DNA from 3 places in the Priestia sp. TGN 0903 genome. Region 2 is predicted to be linked to each of the others. Evidence: riboswitches for the same ligand, from Rfam matches in the RefSeq annotation. Region 2 holds a riboswitch; each other region holds the start of a gene.
The links. A riboswitch is a leader RNA that binds a small molecule or an ion and turns the genes downstream of it on or off. The one in region 2 is predicted to bind S-adenosylmethionine.

Region 1 (10,968 bases), on a different contig from region 2:
CATCCGTTGAAATGGCGGATCTTTCTAAAACAGCCGTAGCTGCTTGAGCGGTTTGAGGCTGGCGTTCTCGAACCGTTACTTTCTTTTCTTGACGCGTTTTTAAATCTGCTAAAAGCTGAATAACTTCTTCTTTGTTCTGCAGCTTATTTGCTAACGCTAATCCGTCCATCGCATCTTTGGCGTAGAGGACGGCACCTTCATATTCCGGGGCAATTTTAAAGTCAGTAAATTTACGGGAAAGGGCAGCGCCTCCTACCATAATTGGAACATCAATGCTTGATTGCGTTAAATCTTGTGCAGTTAAAACCATTTGCTGAGCAGATTTTACTAAAAGACCTGACAGGCCAATGATGTCTGGCTTTTCGTCTTTTACTGCTTCAATCAGCTGCTGCGGCGTTACTTTAATTCCTAAATCAATGACTTTAAAACCATTGTTGCTTAAAATGATGTCTACTAAGTTTTTACCGATATCGTGCACGTCGCCTTTAACCGTTGCAAGAATCACTTTTCCTTTTCCAGAATCATTTTCAGTTGCTTCCATATGAGGTTCTAAAAAGGCAACGGATGCTTTCATAACTTCCGCACTTTGAAGCACTTCTGCTACAATCAGCTGGTTGTCATTAAACAAACGTCCGACTTCCGCCATCCCCTTCATAAGCGGTCCGTTAATAATATCTAACGGATCATCATATTGAGCTAAAGCCTGTTCTAAATCAGGAAGCAATCCTTCTTTTGTACCTTCGACAATATACATTGCCAATCGTTCTTCAAGTGTTAACGTAGAAATTTCTACTTTTGCTTCTTTCTTTTTATCACGATAAAAGTCTGTAAACGTGCTTAGCGTTTCATCAGTTGTGTTAAATAATAACGCATTAGCAAGCTCAATTTCAGCTTCTGGAATAGAAGCATAGCGCTCTAATTTTTCTGTATTAACAATGGCATAATCGAGTCCAGCCTGCGTACAGTGATAAAGGTAAACCGCATTTAGTACTTCACGTCCGACTGGAGGAAGACCGAATGACACGTTACTTACGCCAAGAATGGTCAGGCAATCAGGCAGGGCTTCTTTAATCATTTTAATTCCCTTAACTGTTTCTTCAGCAGAACCAATATATTGTTCATCACCAGTCCCTACAGGAAACACAAGAGGGTCAAAAATAATATCTTTTGGATTAAAGCCATGTTTTTTAACAAGCAAATCATGTGAGCGTTTAGCAATCTCTACTTTTCTTTCTGCAGTAACGGCCATGCCTGTTTCATCGATTGTACCGACAACCAGAGCTGCACCGAATTTTTTTACTAGCGGCAAGATTGCATCAAAACGCTCTTCACCATCTTCTAAGTTAATGGAGTTGATAATGACCTTACCTTGCGAGTACGTTAAAGCTTTTTCAATAACTTTCTCGTCAGTTGAATCGATTACAAGAGGAACCTTCACTTTTTTTACAACTTCTTGAATAAATTCCTCCATGTCTTCCATTTCTTCACGGTCTGGATCTGCTAAGCAAATATCAATAACGTGAGCACCATTTTTAACTTGAGCACGCGCAATTTCAGATGCTTCTTCAATTTTCCCTTCCGCAATCAGACGCTTGAACTTGCGAGAACCGATTACATTCGTACGTTCTCCCACAAAAAGAGGGCGCATAGAATCGTCATATACAAGCGGTTCAATACCGGTTACAGCATGATTATGCTCGGAGCGATCAAGCGAACGAGGCGCAACCTCTTTTACTGCTTCAGCAAGTGCTTTAATATGAGCAGGCGTTGTACCACAGCATCCGCCTACAAAGTTCAGCCAGCCTTTATCAGCAAATCCTTTAATTTTTTGAGCCAGCAGCTCAGGGGACTCATGATAATTGCCTTCTTCATCCGGAAGTCCAGCGTTTGGATAACAGCTAACAGCTGAAGTGGCTAGGTCTGAAAGAGAGCGAATATGATCCGTCATAAATTCAGGACCTGTCGCGCAGTTAAGTCCGACTGAAAGAGGCTTCATGTGTTCCAGTGATAAGTAAAAAGATTCGATATCTTGACCAGCGAGAGTTGTTCCCATTGGCTCAATCGTTCCTGAAATCATAATTGGAACTTCTATTTTCAGTTTTTCAAACGCCGCTGTAATGCCTAAAAACGCAGCTTTTACGTTCAGCATGTCTTGACAGGTTTCGACTAGAAGTAAGTCAACGCCGCCGTCTAACAAACCCCGAGCTTGCTCTTCGTACGATTCTACTAACTCAGGGAATGTAATACCTCCCGTAACAGAGAGAGTTTTAGTGGTAGGACCGATAGCTCCAGCTACGAACCTAGGCCATTCGGGAGTTGAATATTTATCGCGAGCTGCACAAGCAAGCTTCACAGCTTCGATATTCAATTCATACGCCAAGTGGCCTAAATCATATTCATCAAGTACGGTAGATGTTGAGCCAAACGTATTGGTTTCAATGATGTCAGCACCCGCTGCAAAGTACTCTTCATGAATGCGCTGAATCACATGAGGCGCTGTTCGGGTCAAATATTCGTTGCAGCCTTCATATTCTTCGCCGCCAAAATCTTCAGCGGTTAAATCAGCATCTTGAATCATCGTTCCCATTGCTCCATCGATGACGAGTATTCGCTTCTTTAGTTGTTGTTCGATAAGTGAGCTCATTTATATCTTCCTTTCTGATGTAACGAGTTGCTTGTCATGAATATAGCGTGTTAGAATTTCGGTCATTTCATAGCGCATAAACGGCGTAATTAAGTAAATACCGTCAAATAGCTCATATGCTGTATCAATTAAGTTTTTTGCAATCGCAAGGCCTTCGACTTCACCGCGAATCCGGTCATTTCCCGTTGCGTCCATACGTTCTAGAATATCTTCTGATAATTTAATTCCAGGTACTTCATGGTGAATAAATCGAGCATTTCTTGCGCTTGTTAACGGCATGATCCCGATGTATACCGGTGTTGTTAAATGTTTGGTTGCTTCATATACCTCTTCAATTTGCTTAGTTGAATAGAGAGGCTGAGTAATGAAATAGTGAGCCCCGCAGTCGATTTTCTTTTCCAAGCGCTGAACGGCTCGGTCTAAGTGACGCACGTTTGGGTTAAAGGCAGCTGCAATGGAAAAATTGGTTTTTTGACCAAGCGGTTTGCCGGAATAAGATAGTCCTTCATTAAACTGAGCGATTAAACTAATCAAGTCAAATGAAGATAAATCATAGACCGAAGTGGCGCCAGGGAAATCGCCAACTTTTGACGGATCACCGGTAATTGCAAGCACTTGATTCATTCCTAGCGTATGAAGTCCCATTAAATGAGATTGAAGTCCAATTAAATTTCGGTCGCGACAGGTAATATGAATAAGCGGTCGTGCTTTTGTTTCTTGTTGCATCAGTGTTGCCATTGCCAAGTTGCTGATGCGAGGTGAGGCAAGAGAATTATCAGCTAATGTAATAGCATCTACGCCGACTTTATCAAGTGCTTTTGCGCCTTCTAAAAATTTCGTCGGACCAAGCTGTTTAGGCGGATCCAGCTCGACGATAACCGAGCGGCGCTTCTTCACAATTTCGTGCATATGAGGTTTATCCTGCTGCTCACGCTCTTGAACCGTAACGGCTGGTCTCATTTTAACGACTTTGCTTGTAATCGGAGGCAGGTCTTTTAAGGCAGACGACATGGCGCGTACGTGAGCTGGTGTTGTACCGCAGCATCCTCCGATTAAGCGAACCCCTTGTTCGCGGAATAAACGCGCGCTTTCTACAAAGTAGTCTTCATTCGTTTCATATTCCAGCTTGCCTTCCACATACGCCGGAAGGCTGGCATTAGGGTAAGCAGATAAGAAAGCACGATCAGGAAGCGGTACTTCTTCAAGAGACTGAATCATATGATAAGGACCTAAACGGCAGTTTAGCCCGACAACGTCTGCTCCTAAGTCTTCTAATTCTTTTAATGCATCTGCTAAAGGACGCCCATCTTGCAGTACGCCAATATCATGCAGGGAAACGTGAGTAATAATAGGCTTATCCGTTTCTTTTCTTGCTAGTGTAAGAACGGTCTTTAATTCTTCGAAATCATAGTATGTTTCAAATAAAAGGCCATCCACGCCTTCATTTAAAAGCCAAAACATTTGTTCACGAATGCTTCGCTTAACCTCTTCTAAACTAATAGCATTTTTTTGGAAAGAACGAATTCCGCCGAGTGTACCAACCACGTAAGCCTGATCTTTTGCAGCTTGTTTCGCTAATTTTACACCAGCAACATTGATGTCTTTGACTGAATCTTCTAATCCATAACGGGCAAGTTTTTGATAATTAGCAGCGTACGTATTTGTTTGAATAACGTTTGCACCAGCTTCTACATAGGCTCTGTGAATACGAGAAACCTCTTCTGGTTTGGTGATGTTTAGTTCTTCAAAACAGCTGTCAATACCGTGTGAGTAAAGGAGGGTACCAGTGGCACCATCCCCAATTAAAATTTTAGACTTTAAATCTTCAAGTAACCCCATGTCAAAACCTCCTTAAATTGTTCCGCTTCTATTTCACGAGTGATTCGTTTTATGCAATATGCCGATAAAATAGAAAAAGTCTTCTTAAGAAGAAGACTTTTTTCGCCTTCTTATCTTCCAAGCAATAAATTGCTTGCTGGATTTAGCACCATGTCTCTAACGACTGGTTGCTGAGGTTTCAAAGGGCCAGTCCCTCCACCTCTCATGATAAGAATCAATTGTATATAATTGAAACATATTTTTTTAAATAGAAAGAATACTTATTTAATAATTTATCTGATTTTTAGAAATTATACAACAGTAAATTGTGAATTTCCAGCAAATATTGAGGAAAATTTAAAAGCTAAAGGGAAAATATCCGTATATTTTGTTTGAAAACTGCCGTTATGTTAAGGGATAAAGGGTTTTCATGAAAAAAACAAGAAGGAAATAAAAAAACGAAAAAGGAACAGCACCGGGTGAGGCGAGGATTTACATATAAAAGGCTCGTCTTTTTTTAACCGTTTCTACATATAGTGAACTATGAAGGGTAGAAGGGTGATGGGCATGAAAAGGTGGAAACTCACGCTGCAGGTTGCTGCTACGTATGTAGGCACCGTTGTAGGAGCCGGTTTTGCAACAGGCAAGGAAATTGTTCAATTTTTTACACAGTACGGGGAACTTGGAATGGTTGGAATTTTGGTCAGCGGCTTGTTTTTTATTTGGCTAGGTTCGAAAATGATGCTGCTTTCGCACGCAATTGGGGCTTCTTCTTATCAGCAGCTTAATACATATTTATTTGGTGATGTACTTGGAAAAGCGGTAAACGGTGTAATGATCGTCATTTTATTTGGAGTAACTTCAGTCATGCTAGCGAGTACGGGGGCAATAGGAAAAGAACAGTTCGGGCTGTGGCCTCCTGTTGGGATGATTTGTACAATTGTTTTAACTTATATATTTATCGCAAGAGGAATTAACGGTATTTTAATGGTTAATTCTCTTGTTGTGCCGATGATGCTTTCATTTGCTTTTATCATCTTTGTGCCAAATGTCAGCTATTTCTCACTGATTCAAACGAAGCCAGACTTAACGCTCGTCACACAGTGGAAGTGGGCGGTTAGTCCCTTTTTATATATTTCCCTAAATCTAGCTTTGGCTCAGGCCGTTTTAGTTCCATTAGGAAGCTCCGTGAAAGATAAGAGCGTGATCAAAAAAGGGGCCGTAATAGGAGGATGTGTACTTACGTTTATGCTTGTTTCTACTCATCTTGCCCTTTCCAATTTGCCTTATTCATTTCAACTTGATATTCCGATGAGTGCCGTTGTTAAAAATATCTCAGCGTGGGTGAATGTTTTATTTACGGTAGTTGTGTTAGGTGAGATTTTTACTACATTGATTGGAAATGTATTTGGAATCGCTAAACAGCTTCAATCATTTCTTCCCCTGAATGACAAACAAGCTTTTGCGTTTATTATCTTGGCATGCTTTATTATCGGGCAATTTGGATATGCTCAGCTTCTTGAGTTTTTGTATCCGATATTTGGCTATATTGGACTAGCTTTTGTATGGATGCTATGTATTAAAAAAGAAAAAATAAGCTAAAAGCTGGATTTTGCAGAACAGATGTGAAAAACGAAGTTAAATGATGTGACAAGTCGATTTTACTTTGCTATAATGTAAAACAAATAAGACTCTAGCAGTCGAATATATTATCCTTCGGGGTCGGGTGTAAGTCCCAACCGGCGGTGATAAAGCATATGCTTTTAAGCCCGTGACCCGTTTTCATACGATGTATGTTAGCGGTGGATCTAGTTAAAATCTAGAGCCGACAGTAAAAGTCTGGATGGGAGAAGGATCAGGAAGCACAGTTGTTTTTTTGTGTTGTATTAATAAGGGACAGGTTTGCCTTTTTTAAAGCTACCCTTGTTTTTGTACACAAAACATAACTGTTTATTTCGTATACAATTAGCGGAATTTTGCATAGATAAAACTGATTCAGCTCAGCCGACCCCTTGGACATTTGTTCAAGGGGCTTTTTTATTTTCAGTGGTTGGGGGAAAGATAAATATGAAAAAAAAGCAGCTGCTATTTCAAAACGGCATAAGAAGTTGGAATAGCGCCAAAGCAGGTGAAGAAAATGTTCACAGGTATTATTGAAGAAATTGGAAAAATAAAACGGATTCAAAAGGCTACAGAAGCAATTGTTCTTACGATTGATGCGAAGACCGTGTTAGAAGATGTGAACTTAGGGGACAGTATTTCAGTTAACGGCGTTTGTTTAACCGTAACGGCTTACTCTCAAAATGAATTTACGGTCGACGTCATGCCGGAGACGATTAAAGCAAGTACCCTGCAGCTTCTAACCGTTGGATCACGTGTTAACTTAGAACGGGCGATGGCTGCAAATGGCCGGTTTGGAGGGCATTTCGTCAGCGGACACGTTGATGGAATTGGAACCATTGTAAGCAAAACACGTAAAGGAAATGCCTTTTATTATGAAATTCAAGTGGATCCTGAACTTCGTGAATTTATGATGTTAAAAGGATCTGTTTCTGTAGACGGAACAAGTCTTACTATTTTTGATGTCAGCAATCAATCATTTACTATTTCTCTTATTCCTCATACGGTGCTTCACACAGTCGTGGGAGACAAACAGCGAGGAGACAAGGTGAATATTGAATGCGATATGTTAGCTAAATATATGCATCAGATGATGGCTAACAAGTCAACTCCTGGCGCCTCGAATCGGTCAGGTAATATGAAGGATTTATTGCAGCAGCATGGTTTTACAAATTAACAGTGAGGTGAAAGAGATGTTTCATAAAGTAGAAGAAGCCATTGAAGAGTTAAAAAAGGGAAAAGTGGTTATTGTATGCGACGATGAAGATCGAGAAAATGAAGGAGATTTTATTGCATTAGCCGAAAAAACGACGCCTGAGGTTATTAACTTTATGGCTACTCATGGAAGAGGATTAATTTGTACACCTGTTAATGAAGAAATTGCGCATAAATTGAATCTTCACCCGATGGTAGTGAACAATACGGATGTACATGGAACAGCATTTACAGTAAGTATTGATCATATTTCAAGTACAACAGGTATCAGTGCGTACGAACGTTCTGCTACCGTTATGGCTCTTGTAAATGAAGCAACGGTAGCAAGTGATTTCCAACGACCAGGACACATTTTTCCGTTGATTGCAAAAGACGGGGGCGTTCTGCAGCGTGCGGGTCATACAGAGGCCGCTGTTGATTTAGCCGTGTTAGCAGGAGGAAAGCCTGCGGGTGTTATTTGTGAAATCATGAATGAAGATGGAACAATGGCACGCGTACCGGATTTAACAAAGATTGCAGAGCAATTTGATTTAAAAATGATTACAATAAAAGATTTGATTGCCTACCGCCGCAAACATGACCAGCTGATTAGCCGTGAAGTAGAAGTAAGCTTACCTACGGCATTTGGTGATTTTAAGGCTGTAGGATATACAAATAAACTTGATAATAAAGAACATGTGGCTCTTATCAAGGGTGATATCGATCATAATAGCCCCGTTCTCGTGCGGGTTCACTCCGAGTGCTTGACTGGAGATGTGTTTGGCTCTGAGCGCTGTGACTGCGGTCCTCAGCTTCACGCAGCTCTTACGCAAATTGAAGAAGAAGGACGCGGCATTCTGCTGTACATGCGTCAAGAGGGCAGAGGTATTGGCTTATTAAATAAGCTAAGAGCATATAAGCTGCAGGAAGAAGGATACGATACCGTAGAAGCGAATGAAAAACTCGGGTTTGCTGCGGATTTACGAGAGTATGGAATCGGTGCTCAAATCTTAAAGGACCTTGGAGTCAAACAAATGAAGCTTTTAACGAACAATCCTCGCAAAATTACTGGGCTAAAAGGCTACGACCTTGAAGTGGTAGAGAGAGTGCCTCTTCAAATGCCGGCAGTGGATGCCAATAAAAAATACTTAGATACCAAAGCTAAAAAACTAGGTCATTTATTACATTTATAAGTTTACACTTTTTTTCGTTATAACAAATGAAGCTAATTCATGAAAAGAAATGTAAATAACTATATATTACTACTAGCAGGAGGAACAAGAGATGAATCATTTATATGAAGGAAATTTAGTTGGCACAGGATTAAAAATCGGAATCGTGGTAGGGCGTTTTAATGAATTTATTACGGGGCGTTTACTTAGTGGAGCAGAAGATGCGCTTAAACGTCACGGCGTAGCTGATGAAGATGTAGACGTGGCTTGGGTACCGGGCGCTTATGAAATTCCATTAATCGCTAAAAAATTAGCTGAATCTAAAAAATATGACGCGGTTATTACGCTAGGAACGGTTATTCGAGGAGCTACTCCACACTTTGATTTTGTATGTAATGAAGTAGCAAAAGGCGTTGCATCTCAAAGCTTACAAACAGGCGTACCAATTATCTTTGGTGTATTAACAACTGAAACAATTGAGCAAGCAATTGAACGTGCAGGAACAAAAGCAGGAAACAAAGGATGGGAAGCTGCAGCATCAGCTATCGAAATGGCTAACCTTTCAAAAATGATTGAAGGATAATAGAGGTCATTCCAGTTTTTGTAAACTAAAGAGTTAAAAGAGGCTGAAACAAAAGTATGGTAGTTGAAAGAAGATCCGAACGATGAATCGTTCGGATTTTTTCATGGTTAGGGTTACATTACAACGTAGGTTTCCTGTATGTAGGCTTCTAACTGTTGAGTGGAGAGCAGGGCGAAGGCTCCTGTAGGGAAAGCGAAGACTTGCAGGGAAATCACCTGCAGTGCAGCAAGCGATCCATACTATCTCATGTATCCGATTTGTTCGCCTTTAGATTGGATTGATGTAGTATGTCTCAATCTCTTTTGAATAGCAGCTAGCTATGTATAATTTAGCTAAAACGTCTTACTCTAAGTAATAATTAGGTCGTAAAAGGGAGACGTCTATGCCTCATTATACTGCTTTTTTTGCATTGATTATTATCAGCACAGCCGTTTTGCTTACAGTATTCATACGTAAAAAAGATAAAAGGCTAGTCGTTTTGCTTTTTTTTATCATTGGAATGGCTTATGTACTAGAGTATGTTGTATTTGTGTTGTTTGAAAGTTACGAGTACGATCCTGATTTTATGACCAATGAATATTTTGATAATTTGTTTGGGTCCTTAACTTCTCAAACGTTTGCTTTTCCAATCATGGCTATGGTGGTAGCTGCTTATCAATTAAAATTCCGCTATATTTTAATCATTTCGGCTATGTTTATGGGGATTGAAGAATTATTTTTACACTGGGATATTTATACACATCACTGGTGGAAAACAATTTATACAGGCGTTTTAATGACTATAGGCTTTAGTATTTCAAAGATTTGGTATGTATGGCTAACAGAACGGTATATGACATTTGTGCATTACGCTACATTTTTTCTGGGAATGCTCGCCATTACTTCTACTATTATGTTTCTGCTGTTAGCATACTTTCATAATAATTGGTTTTATACGGGATGGTTTGCGTCGGCTACTCATGATTCCGTAAATGCAACGATGATTTATGTTTGTATTGTTACGATTCTCCTCGTTTGGAGTGTAGTCAAAGAATTTTTTATTGGAGCTGGGATCATTATAGCGGGGCTGCGTATAGTAGATATTTTACTAATTCACTATGGGATTTTACTGGTATCTATTACCACTTCACTTGTTCTTTTTACGCTTTTACAAGCGGGTGTATTCATTCTGAGCGTTATGCTTCAAAACTTTATTATGAAAAATTGTTATGGGACGAGCAAAAAAGACGTTGCGTTTCCAGCAAAGAACTACTAAGATAATACGTAACTCAAATAGTTTAGTTCAATAATATTTGAAACAAAGAAAAATGAATTGACGGTTATGCGTATTATTTGTAAGATAGGAAAGCAAATAATAGAAAGCCGAAACAGGGGAGTGAAGGATTCGTGAAAGAGTCCTTTTTTGTAGAAAAGGTACTTAATAATAATGTTTTAATTGCTAAACACCTTACCTATGATGAAGTTGTGCTAATTGGGAAAGGAATAGGGTTCAATAAGAAAAAAGGCGATGAAATCGATGCAAAAGCCGTGGAGAAAATGTTTTTGTTAAAGAGTGAAGAAGAGCAAGAACAGTACAAGCAGCTTTTAGCTCAGGTGGATGAAGACGTGATTGAAATGATGAATGATATTGTAACGCACATTCAAAAGCGTGTTAACATTCCTTTGAATGAGCATATACACATTTCATTGACGGATCATATCGCGTTTGCGATAAAACGTTTTCAGCAGGGAATGGGGCTTAAAAATCCATTTTTACTTGAAACAAAAGCCTTATATCCAGAGGAATACACGATCGCATCTGAAGTGGTAGAAATTATTAGTCGTAAAATAGGCGTGAAGCTTCCAGTAGGAGAGATTGGTTTTATTGCGCTACATATTCACAGCGCGCTGACTGAAAAAAATCTGCTGGAAGTGAATCAAGACTCGCAGCTTATTCA
Region 2 (10,968 bases):
GGCATAGAGATTTATCGAGATCGTCCGTCAAGTACATGGGAATGGAACGACAGTGAAGTAGTAATGGCTACAAAACCTTTAGACGCAGAAGCGATATTATCTGAAGGAAACGGTAAACCATGGACAGGATTACCTTCAGCTACCTTAATGGGACATATTCACCTTCACGTTTCTGAATTAGAGCAAACGGAAAACTTTTATCGAAATGGATTAGGTTTTGAGGTTGTGAGCAATTACCATAATCAAGCCTTGTTTATTTCAACTGGGCGCTATCATCATCACATCGGACTAAACGTTTGGAATGGAATTGGAGCGCCTAGTCCTCTTGAGAACAGCGTTGGTTTGGACTCATTTACACTTGTTTTTCCAGATGAAGAAGCAAGGGAGCAGGCAATAAATCAGCTTCGTGAAATTGGAGCAGCTGTGTCTAAAGAAAACCAAGATTTCATCACAAAAGATCCATCAGGAAATATAATTAGATTAGTCCTTTAACATAAAAGCTGCCGCAGTTGGCAGCTTTTATTTATCGCAATGTTCGTCAAAATAGGCAAGAAATGTACACTTTTTTCTCAAATAGTAAGATGATAATGGCGAAAATAGTGTTATTTTCAGGGAAATAAACGAAGAGTCTTATGCTTAAAAAAGTTTGTAAACAAGCGTGCGTGGGAATAAAATACATATCAAGCATCATTTCTTATCATTATTAAATCTTTATATAAAGTCTTTCCATATAAAACCTTGAAGGAAGGGAGCGGAAACCTGTGAGATATAAAGTGAAACATTGGCTTAGATTAACTTCAGACGAGCGCTATCTTGTATTGTTTGCTACTGCTGCTTTGCAAAAAGAAAAGCGATAAAAGAGTTGTTAATAGTAAGGAAAGTAGCTTTATATGCTAACGAAAAGGTAATAAAAGGCCTGAAAATAATATATTATTTTCAGGCCTTTTATTGTTTTCAAACCTTGTTTAAGTCAACTGTTGAGAGATAGCTTTGGCCGTTTGTTTGCCGTTTGTTATACACGCTGCAATCCCCACTCCATAGTAAGAACAGCCGGCTAATGTAATAGCGGGGTGCTTGTCATACAATTTTTGAGTCAAGCTGCGTACGAGTTCACCGTGTTTAAGGTGATAGGTAGGCATCAATTTATCCCAATTTGTTACGTCGCTTTCAATGGGCTGCTCTTTGATCCCTAAGCTGTTTTTAATGTCCTTTTGTGCCACTGCTAGCAGCTCTTCTTTTGACATCGTCCGCAGGCTGTCAAAATGGTGACTCGTGCTTTTATAAAACAGGCGAACTAACAAATTCCCTCGCTTAGAGGTGTGAGCCCATTTTTTGCTCGTCCACGTGCAGGCATTGGCGATTAAGTTGCTTGATTGAGAAGCAATAAACCCCGTGCCTTCAGCGGGAAGGTATTCGTCTGGAACGTTATAGCCGATGTACACGCTAATGAGAGAAGAATCTTTTAACTGCTCAAAGTCTTCGTTTAATTCGGGATCGTTCAACAGGTGCTGAGCAGCCGTGTGCGGTGTAGCTAACACCACGTAATCCGCTGAATGGGCTTGCCCCGGCGTACTGATTTGGTAGCGTTCACCGTTCCGTTTTATGCTGGTGGTTGGCGTATCTTTTAAAATCGTTACATCAGAAAGCTCTTCTTCTAAGCGGTGAATAATCGTTGATAAACCTTGTTTAAACGAAATGAATTTTTTATTTCCTGCCGTTTTAAATTTTTTTTCATTGGCGCCCATTCCTTTGATGATGCTGCCGTACGTGTTTTTGTAGTCGAGCAGATACGGGAGAGTTGAAGAAATCGTGAGCTTGTCTAAATCGCCAGAGTAGACGCCCGATAAAATAGGTGCAATTTGCTTTTCTACTAGCTCTTCTCCTAAAAAATGTTTTAAAAAGAGTCCAATCGAGCTGTCTTTCGTAAACGTTGTATTTTTAGTAATTAAGTCTTTTAAAGCTGTAATTTTCGCTTTTGAAGAAATCAGCTCGCTTTTAAAAAGAGATTCCACGCTTGTTGGAATACCGAACATGGTATCTTCAGGAATTGGAAGCAGCTCATTAGCAGAGTAAATAAATGATTTGCCCGTTTCGTTATAGACTAAATCGTTTGTTAAGTACAGCTCTTCTAGCAGAGGCATAACGTTTTCTTTTCGAGCCACAATAGAATCCGCCCCTGTTTCCATAATAAATTCCCCAGCTTCACGCGTATTGATTTTCCCTCCTAGATGGGGATGTTTCTCTAGTAATAATAATTTAAGCGGAAGATTACGTTCTCGTTTTAGTTTCTGCAAATAGTACAGAGTGGTTAAGCCCGTAATTCCTCCTCCAATAACAGCGACCGTTTTCAAAATATTCACTCCTACATTTTCAACAATTAGTCTGTAATATACGAAAATCATACCACTATGACTAGGAAAAGTGTAATGAATTGATTGTGAACATAGTGTATGCAAACACGAAAAGAAATATTGAAACTATACGATTAGATATTTTGAAATTACATAAAATAAAAGCTCATACACGTAGAGAAAATGACTGAGACGCAGCAGTGAAGGAAGGAGGAAGCATCATGCTCGGCGGTTTTATGGAAACGCTGAAAAAAGACTGGCTCGCTTTAGTATTAATAAGTGTTCTTATATGCGGGATTACCTTAAATGTACGAGCTGAAGAGAAGAGCGGACGAAGCGGATACATCGAACCAAAGCTAGTTTTTCCTGTGATCAGTGATGTTCATATTAAGGAAACAGGAACGCTTGATTTGCGTACTTTTCAACATGCATTAACGCAATTAAATGAACAGGCACCGAAACAAGATGCATTTGTAGTCGTAGGAGATTTGGCCGACACAGGCGCGTTAAAAGAATACGATCGCTTTTTTTCTATTTATAATCAAAATAAACAGTCGCAGGCCGTGTCTCTTTTTACAATTGGCAACCATGAATACCGGGACAGTGTAACCAATCAGCAAGCGCAGCAGCGTTTTTTATCTAAAACCAAAATGAAGTCTCTTTACTTTCATCAAGTGATAAAAGGATATCATTTTATCATGCTTGGAACAGAAAGCCGTCTGACCGCCGGTGATTATTCAATCAAACAAATTAACTGGCTTGCTGAACAGTTGAAGATAGCAAAGCGAGACGATCCTAAAAAACCGATTTTTGTCTTTATTCATCAGCCTATTAACAATACATTGTACGGGAAAAACAGATGGGGGATAGAAGTGAATGAACAGCTTCTTTACAATACGTTAAAACCTTATCCGCAGGTCATTACGTTTTCTGGTCATACCCACCATCCGTTGGACGACCCTCGTACTATTTTTCAAAGAGATTTCACCTCTCTTGCAACGTCTTCTGTTCGGTATATATGGCCTGGTGCTGGATATTTACAAGGTGAACTTCCTCCTGGCTACCGAGATGTGAGTCAAGGTCTTCTTGTAGAGGTTTATAATCGAAAAGTAGTCGTTAAAAGGCGGGATTTTCACGCAAATAAGTGGACGGGAGAAGCGTGGGAAATTGACATACCTGCAGATACAAAAAAATTTCACTACACGAATGAGCGAGATTTAGTAAAACCGATTTTTCTTCCAAGCTCTACTATTTCTGTTATACAAGAAAAAGCTTCAGCAAATCAGCTTTATATCCAGTTTACGCAAGCGGTGGATAATCTGATGGTTCATTCTTATCGCATTACCGTCAAAAATAAAGAAACTGGAAAAGTGGTCAAAACATATAATGCATTTTCTCAATATTACAGCGATCCTGTTCCGGATGTTTTAAGTCTTCCGTTATCCGGTTTGCAGCCTCATACTGCGTATCAAATAGAAGTAGCGGCAGTGGATGCGTTTGATAATCAAAGCGATCAAAAATTAATGATTGAAGGCTCTACTAAATAGCTGAAAGAATCCTGATTTTTATTGATTCTTTTAGCTTTTTTTCATCTGTTTTTAATGTTATTTTCATTAGATTTTTAAGTGGAGTTGCTACACTGAAACTGTATTTAAAGTCATAATATGTAATTTTTATGAAAGTATCAAAATCAAAAGGAGTTTATATGAAAGGATCTTTTGTACGTTTTTTAGTAGTGGGACTGGTCAATACAGCAGTAGGTCTCTCCATTATGTATGTGTTGCTTCATATCTTTCATCATTACTGGATAGCGACGTTCGTTGGCAATGCAGCGGGGGCAGTCGTCAGCTACGTGTTAAATCGAATATTTACGTTTAAAAGCGGAGTTCATTTATCAAAAAGCATACTGCGTTTTATTTTAGTTATTGGCATTTGCTACGGCTTGTCTTACTATATTGGACTGCAGTTCTCCAGCTGGTTATTGCATCAACTTCCTGTTGCGGTGCATCCGTTCAAAAAAGACGTCGGTATATTAATTGGAACAGGTCTGTATACGCTTTTAAATTATACGGGTCAAAAATACTTTGTATTTAATACAAAAAAAGAAGCAGTCGTCCACGATTAGCTTTTAGTCATTATGAAATGGAAATAGGTGTTAACAGATGAAGAAAGAAACAGCTATGAATAAAGAAAAAACATTGCTTATTATCGCTTTCCTTTTGCTGCTTGCGTATGTATCTCCTATGTTTTTGCTTGGGGAAAATTCACATATACGCGTGCATGATAATTTAGACTCAAATATTACGTGGTATAAAGTTCTGCATCGAAGCGGAGAGCTGTTTGGCTCCAGTCATGCCGTATTACCTCAAATTATTAACGGATTGCCGAGGAATACGTTTGGAACAGAATTTAGCGGTATCCAGTGGCTGTATGGTGTATTCCCGACCATGCTTGCATACAGCCTGAGTCAAACGATCACGCGCGTATTTGCTTTAATTGGAATGTATTTATTATTAAAAAAGCATTTTATTAAAAGCAAGGATGCGTATGCGATTCGAGTGCTTGTATCGCTTGCTTTTGCACTTACGCCATTTTGGCCTTCGGGCATGCTGAGTACATTAGGACAGCCGCTAGCGCTGTGGGCGTTTTTAACCATTCGAAACCGCGAAGGAACGTGGAAGGAATGGCTTACACTTTTACTGCTCCCGTTTTACGCGAGCTTTGTGCTCGGGTTTTTCTTCTTTTTAGCAGCGATGGGGCTGCTATGGCTAAGAGACGTAGTAAAAAAACGAGCGTGGAATATTCCTTTTTTAAGCAGTATTGCAGCGATGACTGCTGTCTTTCTGCTCATTGAATACCGACTTGTTGATTCGCTTTTATTTCCGGAGGCCCCGACGAGTCGAAATGAATTTTTAAGCTCTACTCTAAGCTTTGGACATTCCGTTCGCCTTGCTTTGAAGAACTATACGCTCGGGCATACGCATGTAATGACGCTTCATACTTTTGTCATTTTACCGCTTTCTTTTGTCGTATTGTGGTTTGTTGCTCGAAATCGCAAGGAAAAGCTTGACAAAACGTTTTTGCAGTTATTTATTCTTAATCTACTACTGTCGATTTGGTATGCGTTTTGGTTTTATAAAGGTTGGGAGCCGCTAAAAGAAAAATATCAGCTTTTTAATACGTTCAACTTTGCTAGATTTCACTTTTTACGCCCGCTCATTATTTATTTGATGTTTGCCGTTGGCAGCTATGTTTTATGGAAAAGGAGCAAGGCGTGGAAAAAGTTTGTGTGGGTATGTTTGATTTTACAGCTGCTTGTGTTATTTATAGCAAATCCTGAACTTTACTATCGCTACAATCACGAGCCTTCAGTCAAAGAATTTTATGCTGTGCATCAGTTTGATGAAATAAGCAGATATATTGGAAAACCTAAATCATCTTATCGCGTAGCGAGCATAGGGCTTCATCCATCAATTGCTCAGTATAACGGCTTTTATACGCTAGATACGTATAACAACTTCTATCCGTTAACATATAAACATGAGTTTCGCAAAATTATTGCCAAAGAGCTTGATAAAAATAAAAAACTAGAAAGCTACTATGATCACTGGGGCAATCGCTGCTATGTGTTTGTTAGCGAGCTAGGTAAAAAATATGATTACCGAAAAGACTCAACGAAAAAAATTCGTCATTTGCAGCTTAATATCAGCCAATTTAAAAAAATGGGCGGTCGCTATATTTTTTCAGCTGTGCCAATTGAAAATGCTGAAAGCGACGGTTTGCACTTTTTAAAAGCATTTAACGATAAACAGTCCGCTTGGAAAGTGTATGTATATGAAGCAAAGTAAGGGGGCAATAACATGAACAGACCTATTTTAACGATCGTGGTTCCATGCTACAACGAAGAAGAAGTATTCACAGAGACGTCTTTTCAATTAACTACTGTAGTAAAAGAACTGATTAATGAACGACTTGTATCAAGTGAAAGCACTATTTTATTTGTAGACGATGGAAGTAAAGACAGCACGTGGTCGCTTATTGAAAAAGAAAGCTGCAGCAATTTGTTTGTAAAAGGGTTAAAGTTAGCGCGAAATGTAGGACATCAAAATGCTTTGCTTGCAGGACTAGAAGCAGCTCATAAGCAATCTGACTGCGTCATTTCCATTGACGCGGATTTGCAAGATGATATCAGCGTCATTCGTACTTTTGTAGAGAAATATTGGCTTGGGTATGAAGTTGTATATGGCGTTCGAGACAGCAGAGAAACCGATACATTTTTCAAACGAACCACGGCAGTAGGGTTTTATCGTTTTATGAACAAGCTAGGAATTCAGCTCGTTCAAAATCACGCTGATTTTCGCCTTATGAGCAAACGTGCTCTTGGTGAACTCATGAAATATAAAGAAGGAAACGTCTTTTTGCGGGGCCTTGTACCATTAGTAGGATTTCGCTCCACGGAAGTCACATATGACCGCAAAGAACGGACGGCGGGTGAGTCAAAATATCCGCTAAAGAAAATGCTCGCTTTTGCATTTGACGGGATTACGTCTTTTAGCGTAGCACCTATACGCTTACTGACGCTGCTTGGAGGAGCTTCGTTTCTCTTTAGTATTTTGTTTGGCATTTATGCGCTGATTCAAAAATATTTAGATCATACGCAAATTGGCTGGACGTCTCTTATTTTATCAATTTGGCTTGTAGGCGGCCTGCAGCTAATGGGAATAGGTCTTGTCGGAGAATACATTGGCAAGATTTTCAACGAAGTGAAACAGCGTCCTAAATATGCGATTGAAAGAGATTTATATACAAAACACTCGTTAGACACACAAAAAGATTTGCTGATGCATTAATTAAGAAGCTTCTCCTGAATGGAGAGGCTTTTTTGTTAAAGTGTTTATCATAATTTTTAAGGTAATAGGAGATGCTACTACTAAAATTTCTAAGGAGATCAAAATCTATGAAAAGACTACTTTATACAGTCAGCACTTTTTGTTTTGTTTGGCTTGCTTTTGCAACCATTCATGTCAGCGCTCTTTCGATTGAGAAACTTCCAATGAAGAAATCATCTGAACAATGGTCGGTCGAACTGACAAAAGCGAGCATGACGGGAGATAATCAGCTAAAGTGGAAAAATAACGTCTATCATACATATGGATTAACCGTTGAAAACATTGGAAAAGACGTAGAGCGTGTGCAGGTCCAAGCTTTTCGGCACGAAGGAAAAAATAAGGCGAAATACAGCTTGTTTTCTCCTATTGAAAGGTCTAACTTAAGCAAAAGCGGTCAGCGTTTTCGCTATGCCAATTTTGCTGTTCCTGGAAAAGCGGCAGGCTTAGACATCATGATTAACTGGACGGATGAACAAGGCAACCATCAAGAACATTTTGAATTTAAATAAAAGTCTTCGCTTAGGCGAAGACTTTTTTTTGCAGGAATTTATCTCTGTATGTGGAAAACGAACACGAAAGGAGAGATTGTGATGATTGCAAAAGCTACTGAAGAAGAAATACAGGAAATTCGGACGAAATCTGCTGATGCGCTGTTTGAAGGAACAACGCATCAGTTTCAACCGTCAACTGAACGCGTAAATGAACTAATTGATAATGCCCTTGAAAAAGGGTGTTATTATTTAGTATCTAGACAAGAAAATAAACTTGCAGGCTGGGTTTTTGTCGGTCCATCTGCCGACTTCTTTTCAAAAGCAGAAATTGGCTTTATCTACGAGTTATATGTTTTACCAGAATACCGCGGGCAAGGTCTAGCCAAGCCGTTAATGCAAAAAGCAATTGATGAATTGTCTATCAAAGGATACCCTGAAATCAGACTCAGCGTTCATGCTGGGAATTTTGCACAGCATGTGTACCGTGAACTTGGATTTGTAGATAAACAAATATCAATGAGCCTACAGGTGGCAAAACGTCCGTAATGTTGGTGAATGTCAGCGAGTCCATAAAACATAAGATGTTATACATGCGATGAGGTTCGGTAATGAAAGTAAAAGTAAATAAGTAGCCCAAACAGCGCCTTTATCTAGTACTTCAACAGCTCCTCTACCTGTATGATCTGAGGAGGGGGGATCTTCAAGTGCGTTCATAATCAAAGCCGCTGCTGCTAAAATAATCCCTCCAATGCTTCCGGTTGTTTTGACAATTGCAATATGGAAAGTAGATGAAAAAGCAATGCTGAGAAGCAGCAGCAAGCTTCCCAAAAAAGCAGATAACATATATCGTTTCATGTGCTCACCATCCTTTATGAAAGCATACCATATTTTACTTCTTTTTTCTTTTTATTGAAAAGCTATTGACATAACATATAAAACATATTAGAATAGTCAGAAATAATTTAAAAACGAAATATTCTTATCTAGAGAGGTGGAGGGACTGGCCCTTTGAAGCCTCAGCAACCACAATTATTGAATGGTGCTAATTCCAGCATAGCCTAGCTCTGACAGATAAGAAGAGGAATCTTTTTCTATGATGAAATCCTCTTCTTAGGAAGAAACATTTCGTATAGAAAAGGTGATGACATTGAAAAATACACAACAGGCGCTAAGCGTTGATGATTATTTAGATCTATACTTGTTAGCAAAAGAACTAAAAGACGAAACGTGGCAGCAGGAAATTTTAGCCGCGCTAAAAACGAAGCAAAATCGTTCATTTGAAGACAAACAATCCGCACTCGTTCAAGAAATATGGGAAGATTTTAAACAGTTAAATGAAGATATTTCTTTTACGTATCGCTTAATTCAAGAAGAGCCAACTAATGAACAGTTTCAAGTTAAATTAAGGAACTTGAGAGAACGGCGGATCACGCTGAGTCGTGAATTATATTTAGCTAAAAAACAGTATGTTGAACACACGCAGTAAAAGGATCCGCTTGATAAACAAGCGGTTTTTTTGCATGTAAATGTTAGAAGCGTTCTATTTCGGGTAGTAAATAGATAAGACAAAAAAAGGAGGGATAACAGTGGCCCAAGGTGTATTATGTGAAGTGAATGAGTGCATGTATTGGAAATCGGGAAATAAATGCAGTGCAGAGTCCATTTACGTTGTGAGTCCTGAAAGTAGTCACCATGTTTCTGAAACGGAAGAACCTGGCTGTAAAACTTTTGAACCCGCGAGATAAATGCTAGTTTTATAAAAAAGCATAAAATGAACGATGCGCTGACGGAGTTGAGTCGGCGTTTTTCTATTTTTTAAAAAATACTATTACTTAGGTGCGATAATAAATACATAGTAAAAAAGCAGTGTCTACGTCTAATTGTGCGTTTAAACAAAATGATACGATAATTTTTTTGTTTTTCGACAAAAGAAAAACGAGAGAAAGGTGATAGAATAAAAATATACAGCCTAGCTGACTTTTAGCATAAATTTATATGAAAGCGCTAACAAAAAGCTGTATTCATCTCGTTTTGACAGATTGGAAAAAGGGGAGACGTTTATGCAGGGGAAAACTCAGGGGAAAGAATTGAAACGCGGGTTAGAAGAAAGACATGTGACGCTGATGTCCTTAGGAGCAGCCATAGGGGTAGGGCTGTTTCTTGGATCTGCATCTGCTATTAAATTAGCAGGGCCGGGAATATTATTGGCGTACGGATTTAGCGGAATGATTATGTTTTTTATTATGAGAGCACTTGGAGAAATGGCGATTCAAAAACCTGTTGCAGGTTCATTCAGCAAGTACGCGCGCGACTATTTAGGGCCCCTTGCTGGTTATCTAACAGGTTGGAACTACTGGTTTTTATGGGTTGTAACATGTATGGCTGAAATTACAGCCGTTGGTATTTATATGGGATATTGGTATCCGGATGTACCAAACTGGATTTGGGCGTTATCGGCGCTTGTCATCATGACAACAGTTAACTTCTTAGCTGTTAAGGCATATGGTGAACTGGAATTTTGGTTTGCACTTATTAAAATTTTAGCGATTGTGTTAATGATTGCCGTTGGATTATTAATGATTGTGTTTGGAATCGGCAACGGCGGCGTTGCGACGGGTATTAAAAACTTATGGGACAACGGCGGGCTGTTCCCGAACGGATTCAAAGGTATTTTACTGTCGCTGCAAATGGTTATGTTTGCATATTTAGGAATTGAAATGATCGGCGTTACCGCGGGAGAAGTGAAAAATCCAGAAAAATCTCTAGCAAGAGCGATTGATTCGGTCTTTTGGCGTATTCTTATTTTCTACGTTGGTGCATTATTTGTCATTATGTCGATTTATCCTTGGCAAGAAATTGGTTCACAGGGAAGCCCGTTTGTATTAACATTTGAAAAAATCGGGATTCCAGCAGCGGCAGGCATTATTAACTTTGTGGTGCTAACAGCAGCTCTTTCTTCTTGTAACAGCGGTATTTTTAGTACAGGCCGTATGCTGTTTAACTTAGCAGAGCACGGAGAAGCTCCAAAAGGATACGGTCAGCTGACAAAAGGCGGCGTACCTGGAAAAGCTGTTTTAGCATCAGCGGGTGCGTTATTAGTCGGAGTAGCGTTAAACTACATTGTGCCTGCCAAAGTATTTACGTGGGTAACAAGCATTGCAACATTCGGTGCGATTTGGACTTGGGGAATTATTTTGCTTTCTCAAATTAAGTATCGCAAAACGCTAAAAAAAGGTG
Region 3 (10,968 bases), on a different contig from region 2:
ACGTGGGCTTTTTCAAGAAGTAAATCTGAAAATTGTTCAGAAGTATATCCTTTAGGAACTTTTAGCCATGCAAAAAAGGAACCCGCTGGAGATGTAACGTCCCAACCAATTTCTTGAAGCCCTTGAATAAAGGTATTGCGTCTAGATTCATAGCGCTTAACTAAATCATTCACACATTGTTGAGATTCTAACAGAGCTGCCGCTGCTGCCTCTTGAACCGCCCCAAAGAGGCTGACATACATATGATCTTGAAGAAGATTAATAGCTTCTACTACACTTTCATTTCCTACAGCAAATCCAACTCGCCATCCCGCCATGTTATACGTTTTAGAAAGAGTATAAATTTCAATTCCCGTCTCTTTTGCACCAGGAGTCTGTAAAAAGCTGATTGGCTTTTTACCATCAAATCCAATGGCTCCGTAGGCAAAGTCGTGTACCACACAAATATCGTGCTTGGCAGCAAACGCCACGGTGTCTTCAAAAAATTCTGCCGTTGCCACTGCACCGGTAGGATTATTCGGATAGTTTAAAAACATGAGCTTTGCCTGTTCTTTAGCACGTTCACCTATCTCTTCGTATACGGGCAGAAAATGATTTTCAGCCGTGAGCGGCATCACTTCCATCTTTGCTTTTGCAAGCTCTACTCCAGACCAGTAATCAGGATATCCAGGATCCGGAACCAGCACCGTATCTCCAGGATTTAACAAGCACTGCGGGATTTCAACAAGTCCACCCTTTCCGCCAAATAAAATAGCTACTTCTTTTTCAGGATCCACATCAACGCCATATTCTCGTTTATAAAAAGTCGCAACGGCCTCTTTTAAAAACTGGTGCCCCCGAAATGGAGAATATTTATGATGCATAGGATTAGCACTTGCTTTTTGGAGTGTTTCTACAATATGTGAAGGAGTAGGCTGATCAGGATTTCCCTGCCCTAAGTTAATAACGTCGTGCCCTTGGGCCATTACTTTTCCTACCTTGCCCACAAGTGATGCAAAAAATTGTTTTGGTAAACTTTTTAATAGTTCCGATTGCTCAAATTGTTTCATCATCGCACACCTTCTCAAAAAATTCTTGAAATTCTAGTCACAAATAATATATTGTAATACTCAACTTGTAAAGTCATTTTTTTCAACTACTAAAAAAAGGACGGATGATAAAGTGAGTGTAAAAATCACGTGTTTGCAGCTTGATATTGCGTTTGGAAACCCAACTAAAAACCGAAAATATATTCAACAAAAAATGACGGAAGCTCTAAAAGAAAACCCTGACATCCTTGTGCTTCCTGAGCTATGGGATACAGCTTATGATTTGACGCGGCTAGACGAAATTGCCGATGATGAAGGACAGCAAGCCAAGCAATTAATCTCTCAATTTGCTAAAACGAACGAAGTAAATATTGTGGCAGGTTCGATCGCGAAAAAAACAGAGCAAGGCGTCACAAATACGATGTATATTTTTGACCGAAAAGGTCGTGAAGTATCACAATACAGTAAGCTGCACTTATTTAAATTAATGGATGAGCACCTCTATCTAGAAGCAGGAACAGCAAAAAATCTTTTTACACTTGAACAGTCTTTATGCGCAGGAGTTATTTGTTACGATATTCGTTTTCCAGAATGGATTCGCGTGCATACTAGCAGCGGAGCAGAAGTCTTATTTGTTGTTGCTCAGTGGCCGGCTCCAAGACTTGCCCATTGGAAAGCACTGCTCATTAGCCGCGCAATCGAAAATCAATGCTATGTAATCGCGTGTAATCGTGTAGGCCAAGATCCTAATAACACATTTGCCGGACATTCCTTAGTCATCGATCCGTGGGGAGAAATAATCGCTGAAGCTGGCGATAGCGAAGAACTTTTAAGTGCCGACGTTAACCTGGAACTTGTAAAAGAAATTCGTAAACAAATTCCTGTCTTTACAGATCGCCGCACAGAATTTTATTAATTATGTATTGACAGCCGTTTTTTTGCATGATACGATTTTCACCAGATAACATAAAATTTTCAAACAAATCAAAATTGAATAAGTAATCGTACTCTTATCAAGAGTTGGCTGAGGGATTTGGCCCTGTGAAGCCCAGCAACCGACCGTCATTCCATCCTAAGATGGATCACACCCGTAAAACATGTTTTTACAAAGGCACGGTGCTAATTCCAACAGAAAGTAATTCTTTCTGGCAGATAAGAGGTTTGAACACTACAATCAAGCCTCTTTCCAACGAAAGAGGCTTTTATATTTTCTAAAATTATAAAAGCCTCCATACATTCTTAAACCTATTAACTTAGTAAACAAATCAGTTTAATAAACTATGGAGGGATTCTAATGTCAACAACAAAAACAGAGAAGTATCAGCCTTTAACAGAAATTTCAGCAATCAAACTTGTGAAAAAGCTAGGTCTCTTTGATGCCACAGAAGCACTGACTGCCCGTGAAATCGGTGATGGCAACTTAAATCTCGTCTTTCACATCATAAATGATCAAACGAATAAATCCATTATCGTCAAACAAGCACTTCCTTATGCAAAAGTTGTAGGCGAGAGCTGGCCTCTATCCTTGAACCGTGCCACGATTGAAAGCAATGCGCTCAAGCAATTCGGTGCATTTACCCCTGAACTCGTACCAGCTGTGTATTACCACGATGAAACGCTTGCTGTTACGGTCATGGAAGATCTGTCTCATTTAACGATTTCCCGCGCCGGACTTATTCAAGGAGAAAGTTATCCCCTGCTTTCACAGCATATCGGTTCTTTTCTAGGACATATTGCGTTCAAAACGTCGGATTTTGCCTTAAAGCCTCAGGATAAAAAAGAAGAAGTCGTCAAGTACAGCAATCCGGACTTATGCAATATTACGGAAGATTTAGTTTTTACAGATCCTTTTTTTGATATCGATACAAATGAATTTGAAAAAGCGCTGCGTCCTGATGTAGAAGAATTGTGGAACGATGGAGATGTAAAGTTACAAGCAGCAAAATTAAAATATAAATTTTTAACAAATGCCCAAACGCTAATTCACGGTGATTTACATACAGGAAGCATATTTGCTAGCAGTCAAGAAACGAAAGTGATTGATCCAGAGTTTGCTTTTTACGGTCCGTTTGGATTCGATTTAGGCCAATTTGTTGCAAATTTATTTTTAAATGCTCTTTCTCGAAAAACAGATCGCGAACCGTTATTTGCACACATTACGAACACATGGAACGTATTTAAAGATACCTTTACTGCGCTTTGGCATTCTGAAAACACTGAACCTTTCGCTAAAGATGAGCGCTTGTTACATGAAATTTTAACGCAAACGTGGCAAGATGCTGTTGGATATGCAGGGTGTGAAATCATTCGACGTACGATTGGCTTAGCTCACGTGGCGGACTTAGACGAAATTTCTTCAGAGGAAAGAAAAATTAACGCTAAACGTACTGCGTTAAAAATTGGACGCTATTTACTTCTGCACCAACAAGACGTTTCACCAAATGAATTTGAACATTTACTTCGATAACGAATAATGTACACAATGAAAGGATCGGTATCAGCATGACAAATACACTATCACTTCCGCGCTCAGTGGAATGGAATGAATCATATATTACTTTATTAGATCAGCAGCAGCTTCCTGGCAAAGTTGAATATATTAAGCTGCAAACCATTAAAGACGTATGGGATGCTATCACTACCTTGAAAGTACGCGGAGCCCCTGCAATTGGCATTACGGCGGCTTTTGGTCTTGCTCTTTCTGCGCTTAGCTATGACACGGATTCAGTCAAGGAATTTAACAAAAAGCTAGCTCTAGATCAACAGTATTTAGCTAGTTCACGCCCGACTGCCGTCAATTTATTTTGGGCATTGGACCGCGTAGCGAAAAGCGCTGAATCCGCTTCGTCCGTTAATGAAGCTAAAACAAAAGTTGTTCATGAAGCGATTCAAATTCAAGTAGAAGATGAAGAAACGTGCTACCGAATTGGAGATCATGCCCTTTCTTTATTTAAAAAGAAAGATAAAATCATGACAATATGTAATGCTGGTTCAATTGCTACAGCTTATTATGGAACAGCATTAGCACCTTTTCACTTGTCTAAGCAGCGCGATATTCCGCTTGAAGTATTTGCTTGTGAAACAAGACCCGTTCTTCAAGGTTCTCGCTTAACAGCATGGGAACTTCAGCAGTCGGGAGTAGACGTTACGCTGATTACGGATAATATGGCTGCTCATACCATTAAAACAAAAGGAATTAATGGGATCATTGTAGGTGCTGACCGCATTGCAGCAAATGGCGATACGGCTAACAAAATTGGAACGTATGGACTTGCTCTTTTAGCGAAAGCATTCGGTATTCCATTTTACGTAGCAGCGCCGCAGTCCACATTTGATTTATCTATTCAAGACGGAAGCAGCATCCCTATTGAAGAACGTTCACCTAAAGAAGTAACGCACATTGGAGATACGCAAATTGCTCCAGACGGAATCTCTGTGTACAATCCAGCTTTTGATGTGACGCCAAGCGAACTGATTACGGCCATTATTACAGAGCATGGAGTTATCCATTCCCCGTCTTTTGAATCCATTCAAAAAGTTTTGCTGCAATCTGCTCAATAACAAGAGGCTGGGACAAAAGTATTTTAGCCCCACTGCAAAACGAACCACTAATCAACATGTTGATTAGTGGTTCGTTTTTTTGTGATGGTAAATATCGTTTTATCTGTTTCGTTCCCTCTAGCAGTTGATTGGAGGGCAAGGCGAAGACTCCTGCGGGGAAAACGGAAGGGGTGAGACCCCGCAGGAGCGCAAGCGACGAGGAGGCTCAGCGGCCGCCCGCGGAAAGCGAAGTCTTGCACGGAAATCAACTGCGGTGTCACAAGCGGTTCAGTTCATCTATACGAGTTGTTCATCTTTAGATGACATTGATTTTGTTATGTCTCAACCTTTTTTATTAAACAGCGCTTTTTGGCTGCATTTGTAACACAATTGTAACAGTACTCTCTGATTTTTCTACATATATTATAGGGGATTCTTTTTGAATAAGGAGGAGTAAAAATGAGTGCAGAGCAAAAAACGGATAAAAACAAAGCGTTGAATCGCAAGCAGCAATATCAGCTATTCGATTTATCCAAAGATGAAGAACTAAATTCCCTCCCTTCTCCTCAGCAAATTGACGGTGTTTTTGTGCAGGGAGAAGGCTGGAAATTAGACGGTGAATAGTTATTTTAACTCCAGAGCGCCTTTTGCTACATTTCTTTCAAGCATTAATAGTTTTTCTTTTATATGAGTTTGGGAACCTGCATAACCTGTTAAAGCTCCATTTTTACCAATAACACGGTGACAAGGTAAAATAATAGGCAGTGGATTTCGACGATTCGCTTGTCCCACAGCCCTTACGGCTTTAGAGCGATTAACAGACTCCGCTACATCACTATAAGACCACGTTTGTCCATAAGGTATACCTTTAAGCGTTAACCACACTTCTTTTTGAAAGTCTGTTCCTTTTATATCCAAAGGCACATCAAATGTTAGCGTGCGCCCTTCAGCATAATCCTGAAGCTGCCGCTTCGCTTCTTTCACAAGGTGATAATTCTCGTCATGGACAAGTTTTTTAAGCTGCTCGTTGTGATCATCGCTATCAAACCAAATATGTTGAACCCCTTTTTCCGAGGCTACAATATAAATTTTCAAATCAGAAAATAAGTTCATTTCTCCATAGTACATACTCGCTTATCCTTTCTGTTTAGGCTGGAAGAATAACACGAAAAGCTGTTCCTTCTCCTATTTTGCTTTCCACTTCAATTCGCCCTTTATGTTCTTCGATAATTTTATATGAGACCATCAAACCGAGCCCCGTTCCTTTTTCTTTTGTCGTATAAAATGGTTCTCCTAAGCGCTTGATGCGCTCTTCGGGCATTCCGTCTCCTTGATCTCGAATGGAGACCGTCACGTAGTGCGGCTCTGTAGAATAGACCTCAACAAAAATTCTTCCCCCGTTTGACGTAACTTCAATTGCGTTTTTAATTACATTTATTAGTACTTGTTTAATTTGGTTCGGCTCGCAGTATACCATTGGCAGCTGAGGGGACACACTTAGTTCAAACTGAATATTTTCTAAAAGCGCTTGAGCATTTAATAAATCAATCGTTTCTTTAACAACCGCAGCTAGATTTTTCTTTTCGAACTTTACGGCCTGTGGCTTAGCGAGTACTAGAAACTCTGTAATAATGGTTTCGATTCTTTTTAATTCGGATTTAATAATATCAAAATAAAGAGAGTGATCTTCTTGAATGCTGCTTTCTAGCAGCTGAACAAACCCTTTTAAAGCCGTCATCGGGTTGCGGATTTCATGCGCAATCCCAGCTGCTAACTGTCCGACTACTTGAAGGGTATCCGATTTCCGAATCTGCTCCTGCATTTGATTTCGTTCCGTTACGTCTCTTAAAAGCGTCATATATAGACCTGGCAAGATATCTTTTTTCGTAGAGAATTCGATGTTTTTAACTTTTTCGTTCCCCGTAACGTACGTAATCTCTCCTTCAGCTTCCCCTTTTTGCTCAATTGTTTCTTTATGCTCAATGACCGCATCTAAATTCGCTGAAGAAATAAAATCCTCCATGGAATGCGCACAAATCTCCTCTTTGCTGAGTTCGAGAATATCACAAAGAGAAGAATTCACATCAATAATATTTCGCTTGCCGTCCCATAAAACTAACCCATCGATCGAACCATTAAAAATCTGTCTGAATTTCTCTTCGTTATTCCGAAGCTCTTGTTCGATTTTTGTACGTTCACTAATGTTTCGAAAAATGGTTAAATGGTCTCCTTCTATAATGCCTTTTTTCCCTGTGAATTCCAACTGTTTGATTTCTCCATTTGGCATGTAAAAAGGAAGCTGATTGCGAATTTCTCCTTCTTTTTGAAATGTTTGCAGCATTTTTAATGCACTAAAGCTTTGCTTATCGATAAACGTATACAAATTACTTCCAATCAATTTGTTCAACGGCAGCTCGAAAGTACGGGACGAAGCAAGATTAGCGTTTAAGATTTCCCCATCGTCTTTCCAAATCAAAATGGCTTCAATCGCATTTTCAAAAATAGCCCTGAAATTTTTTTCGCTTCTCAACAGCTGCTGCTCCATCAGCCGTTTTTCCGTCACGTCTCTCATAATGGACATATAGTATTGACTGTATATATTAGCCGTTGTGGTAAATTCAAAAAAAGTAACGTCTCCATTTTCGAGCTTAATCGGCAGCTCGCCGCTTGTCTTTCCTTCTTGATGCAGAGTTCTCCATAATTTTTTCACTTTATAATGATAAGTAGGTTCTACAAGCTCCTCTAACGTTTTGGTTAAAAGCTGTGCTCTTGTATAATTTAATCGCTCGCAAAATGAAGGGTTCGCGTCGATAAGCTGACCAGTTCGATCAAAAATAACAATTCCATCTACCGCTTCATTAAATACATCCATAAACATATGATGACTAATAAACCGTTCGTTTTCCATCACCTTGTGCTGTGTAATATCTCGAAATGTACACACAATAATGCCCGACATGTGACTATGTTTGTGTGAAGTAAATTCAACATGTTTCATCATGCCGCTTTGAAGCGTCATCGCGCCTTCATATTTGAAATAGCTTTCTTCTAAAAGCGCTGGATAGTACGCTTCAATCATGTCATACGGAAAATACATGAGAAAATCTTTCATTTGATACGTTAATAGCTCATCCTTTGTTTTTTCAAACAGCCCGCAGGCTGATTCATTGGCATTTATAACTTGAAAATACTCATCAAATACGACAATGGCATCTAATACGTCATTAAAAATAGCTCGTAGCTGCTCTAATTCACCTTGCTGCTTTTGCGCAGCTTCAGATGTTAATTCTCTGTGTGGTGACATGCTCATTGCTCCTTTCTTTTGCACTTCCCATTTCCCCACCTTTTATCTATAGACTTAGTATTCTACAAGATTTGCTTTTTACCTTTTTAAAATTAGTCACGTTTATTCAAAATGCGACATTTCTTCACATTCTCCCGTTATTTAAAAAAGGAGCATGAATAAAAGAGGCTGGGACATAACAAAATGAAACCTATGCTCAACATAACAAAGAAAACGAACCGTGAATCAACATGTTTGATTCACGGTTCGTTTTTCACTTCGGCTAAAATACGTTTTCCCCAGCCTCTATCGATCATTCACTACAATATAAGTGGCTTGAATAGGTCCATGCACGCCAACGACTAGATTCATTTCAATATCAGCTGAATTGCTCGGTCCCGTAATAAAGTTAATGCAAGAAGCAATCGTTTCTCCTCGCTCTACTTTTTCATGAATCATTTCAGCAGCTTGTGTCATGCGAGGGACAATGGAGCTTTGAGGAATGATCGCAATATAAGTGGCCGGCAGCAAACTGACCGATCGTCCTTTTGCACCGCTGCTGAACAAAACAACTGTGCCGGATTCCGCTAGCGTCAAATCACTGAATGTGATGCCTACATTTGCTTGTTCAGCTAGTTTAATATTCTCATCGCCTTTTGCAGAATTCCATACATGAAGGCTACTGCTTGTTTCCCATTTCTCCATCAGCAGATTCAATCCATATTCGGAAAACCTAGGATCATCCCACGTGCTCACAAGACCATTTCCATAGTTCGCTACGGCTTCTTCAAGCGCAGCTGGCAAGTGTTGTGATGATGTTTCTACATAGCGAGTATGAGTGCGTTCGCAATGGTTTTCAAGCTCTTTCTTTAGTTGATCCGGCGAATAGCTGCGGTAGACCTCATGCTGAGGAGCATGCTTCCATTGGGGCTTTACTACGCCGCTTGTTCGCCTGCTTCGCTTAAGATTAGCTGCAATATTATCTAAAAAACTGTCTCTATTTTGAATGCTTCCGTTCATCATCATCACTCCTTTTATCAAACCAATCTCGTAAGCGCTCTTTTGTAGGCGCCGGAAACTCTCTGCTTTCCGTCCACGCTTTTAATGGACCAGGTCCTTTTGAAATACTGCTTCCTGACATAAAAGGAGTAAGAGCTGCCGGTGCTACTTTAGCGCCCACTGTATATAGAGAAGAAGAAGCTGCTCCCAAGCCAAATGCTTTCATCGCCAGCTTTTCCGAAATAGGTGCTTTTCCTTCTTTTTCGACAATTCGCTGACGATGCTTGTGTAATAGCTCATGCAGCGGAATTTTGACCGGACAGGCATCCGTACAGGCTGCGCATAGAGTTGAAGCATATGGAAGCTCTTTGTAATCTTCATAGCCTCCAAGCAAAGGGGATAATACAGCTCCAATCGGACCTGAATAAATAGATCCATATGAATGCCCTCCAATATGGCGATACACGGGACATACATTCACACATGCCGCACAGCGAATACACTGTAAAACAGATTGAAACTCAGTTCCTAAAATCGCAGATCGTCCGTTATCTACAATCACTAGGTGAAACTCTTCCGGTCCGTCTACTTCTCCTGGAAGTCTAGGTCCTGTAAGCGCTGTTACGTAACTTGTAAGCCGCTGACCTACTGCACTTCTAGTTAACAGGCTTACCAACACTTCAAACTCTTCAAACGTTGGCACAATTCGTTCCATTCCCATAACCGTAATTTGCGTTTTAGGAAGGGCAGTTGTTAACCTTGCATTTCCTTCATTGGTTACAAGTGAAATAGACCCAGATTCTGCAATCGCAAAATTACATCCCGTGATGCCAATATCAGCTGATAAAAATTCTTTTCGCAGCATTTCCCGGGCGTGAAGAGCTAGTTCTTCAGGTTTTTCCGTTTTTTTATAAGAAAGCTTTTCCTGAAATACATCTCTAATTTGTTCTTTATTTTTATGAAGTGCAGGAGCTACGATATGAGAAGGCGGATCGTGATCATCTACTTGCAGGATATATTCTCCTAAATCCGTTTCAATAACTTCACAGCCCAGTTCTTCTAAAGCAGCGTTCATATGAATTTCTTCTGTAACCATTGACTTGGATTTAACGACTTTCTTTGCCTGCTTTTGCCTCGCTACATTTTTTATGTACTCATTCGCTTCTTCAGCTGTTTGAGCGAAAAAAACGTGGCCTCCGCGTTTAGCTACATTATCCGTGAGCTGCTCTAAATAGTAATCTAAATTTTCAAGCGTATGCTGACGAATTTCTTCGCCAAGCGCTCTCCATTCTTCCCAGTTCCCTAATTCTTCCGCCGCATCTAATCTACGGCTTCTTAAGCGCTCTTGAGCACCTGAAACCGCAAAGCGCATAAACGCATTATTGACTCCGTCATCGACGCGTTTTTTAAACTGATCGTTTCCTATTTTCATAGACATTCGGTATTCTCCTTTCTTTACATTCTGCTATTTAACACTTCAGCGATATGCATCACTTTTACAGGCTGTCCTTTTCGTTCAATTCTTCCTCCAATATTCATAAGACAGCCGCAGTCAGCTCCAATTAAGTACTCCGCGTTTGTTTTAGCTATACAGCCCACTTTTTCATCGACCATTTGTTCAGAGATTTGCCCCATCTTAACCGAAAACGTCCCGCCAAATCCGCAGCAGTTATGACTGTTTTCAAGATTCTCCATTTCAAGACCCTTTACATTGTTTAATAGTGTAAAAGGTTCTTTTTTTACGTTTAGCAAACGCGTCATATGACAGGAAGAATGATAAGTGGCTTTCCCATTTAAGCTGGCTCCCACGTCTTCTACTTTTAAAACGTTTACAATAAAATCCGTTAGCTCATACGTTTTATCAGCAAGCTTCACGGCAGACTCATGCCATGCAGCATCACCTTTAAAAAGATGAGGATACTCTTTAAACATTGTCACACACGAGCCTGATGGAGATACAACGTACTCTGCATGCTCAAACGCTTTTATCATGTTTTTCATTGCTTCTTTTGATTCTTTTACGTAACCGCTGTTATACGCAGGCTGCCCGCAGCATACTTGACTCTTTGGAAAATCCACTTCGCATCCTAATCGTTCTAACAATTCTACCGTCGCTTT

Region 1: it holds a riboswitch for S-adenosylmethionine, as region 2 does, so the genes downstream of both, ACRPLY_RS15075 (bifunctional homocysteine S-methyltransferase/methylenetetrahydrofolate reductase) here and ACRPLY_RS08220 (hypothetical protein) in region 2, are expected to answer to the same signal.
Region 3: it holds a riboswitch for S-adenosylmethionine, as region 2 does, so the genes downstream of both, mtnK (S-methyl-5-thioribose kinase) here and ACRPLY_RS08220 (hypothetical protein) in region 2, are expected to answer to the same signal.

The regions. Positions count from the first base shown of each region.
Region 1 is NZ_JBOZGL010000004.1:104,431-115,398, reverse strand. Features, by position in the region: gene metH (methionine synthase) at 1-2,644, opposite strand, end outside; gene ACRPLY_RS15075 (bifunctional homocysteine S-methyltransferase/methylenetetrahydrofolate reductase) at 2,645-4,483, opposite strand; SAM riboswitch class I at 4,591-4,697, opposite strand; gene ACRPLY_RS15070 (YkvI family membrane protein) at 5,030-6,064, shown strand; FMN riboswitch at 6,171-6,321, shown strand; gene ribE (riboflavin synthase) at 6,600-7,259, shown strand; gene ACRPLY_RS15060 (bifunctional 3,4-dihydroxy-2-butanone-4-phosphate synthase/GTP cyclohydrolase II) at 7,276-8,469, shown strand; gene ribH (6,7-dimethyl-8-ribityllumazine synthase) at 8,561-9,031, shown strand; gene ACRPLY_RS15050 (hypothetical protein) at 9,414-10,286, shown strand; gene glcT (glucose PTS transporter transcription antiterminator GlcT) at 10,418-10,968, shown strand, end outside.
Region 2 is NZ_JBOZGL010000002.1:351,379-362,346, forward strand. Features, by position in the region: gene ACRPLY_RS08175 (VOC family protein) at 1-492, shown strand, start outside; gene ACRPLY_RS08180 (protoporphyrinogen oxidase) at 966-2,351, opposite strand; gene ACRPLY_RS08185 (metallophosphoesterase) at 2,573-3,898, shown strand; gene ACRPLY_RS08190 (GtrA family protein) at 4,057-4,476, shown strand; gene ACRPLY_RS08195 (DUF6044 family protein) at 4,514-6,199, shown strand; gene ACRPLY_RS08200 (glycosyltransferase family 2 protein) at 6,212-7,201, shown strand; gene ACRPLY_RS08205 (hypothetical protein) at 7,309-7,749, shown strand; gene ACRPLY_RS08210 (GNAT family N-acetyltransferase) at 7,831-8,277, shown strand; gene ACRPLY_RS08215 (hypothetical protein) at 8,290-8,586, opposite strand; SAM riboswitch class I at 8,708-8,809, shown strand; gene ACRPLY_RS08220 (hypothetical protein) at 8,873-9,217, shown strand; gene ACRPLY_RS08225 (DUF1540 domain-containing protein) at 9,318-9,476, shown strand; gene alaP (alanine permease AlaP) at 9,792-10,968, shown strand, end outside.
Region 3 is NZ_JBOZGL010000004.1:155,718-166,685, forward strand. Features, by position in the region: gene ACRPLY_RS15305 (pyridoxal phosphate-dependent aminotransferase) at 1-1,049, opposite strand, end outside; gene ACRPLY_RS15310 (carbon-nitrogen family hydrolase) at 1,162-1,944, shown strand; SAM riboswitch class I at 2,036-2,187, shown strand; gene mtnK (S-methyl-5-thioribose kinase) at 2,323-3,495, shown strand; gene mtnA (S-methyl-5-thioribose-1-phosphate isomerase) at 3,531-4,589, shown strand; gene ACRPLY_RS15325 (hypothetical protein) at 4,714-4,953, shown strand; gene ACRPLY_RS15330 (hypothetical protein) at 5,028-5,192, shown strand; gene ACRPLY_RS15335 (methylated-DNA--[protein]-cysteine S-methyltransferase) at 5,193-5,696, opposite strand; gene ACRPLY_RS15340 (PAS domain S-box protein) at 5,716-7,872, opposite strand; gene ACRPLY_RS15345 (LutC/YkgG family protein) at 8,158-8,871, opposite strand; gene ACRPLY_RS15350 (LutB/LldF family L-lactate oxidation iron-sulfur protein) at 8,849-10,288, opposite strand; gene ACRPLY_RS15355 ((Fe-S)-binding protein) at 10,306-10,968, opposite strand, start outside.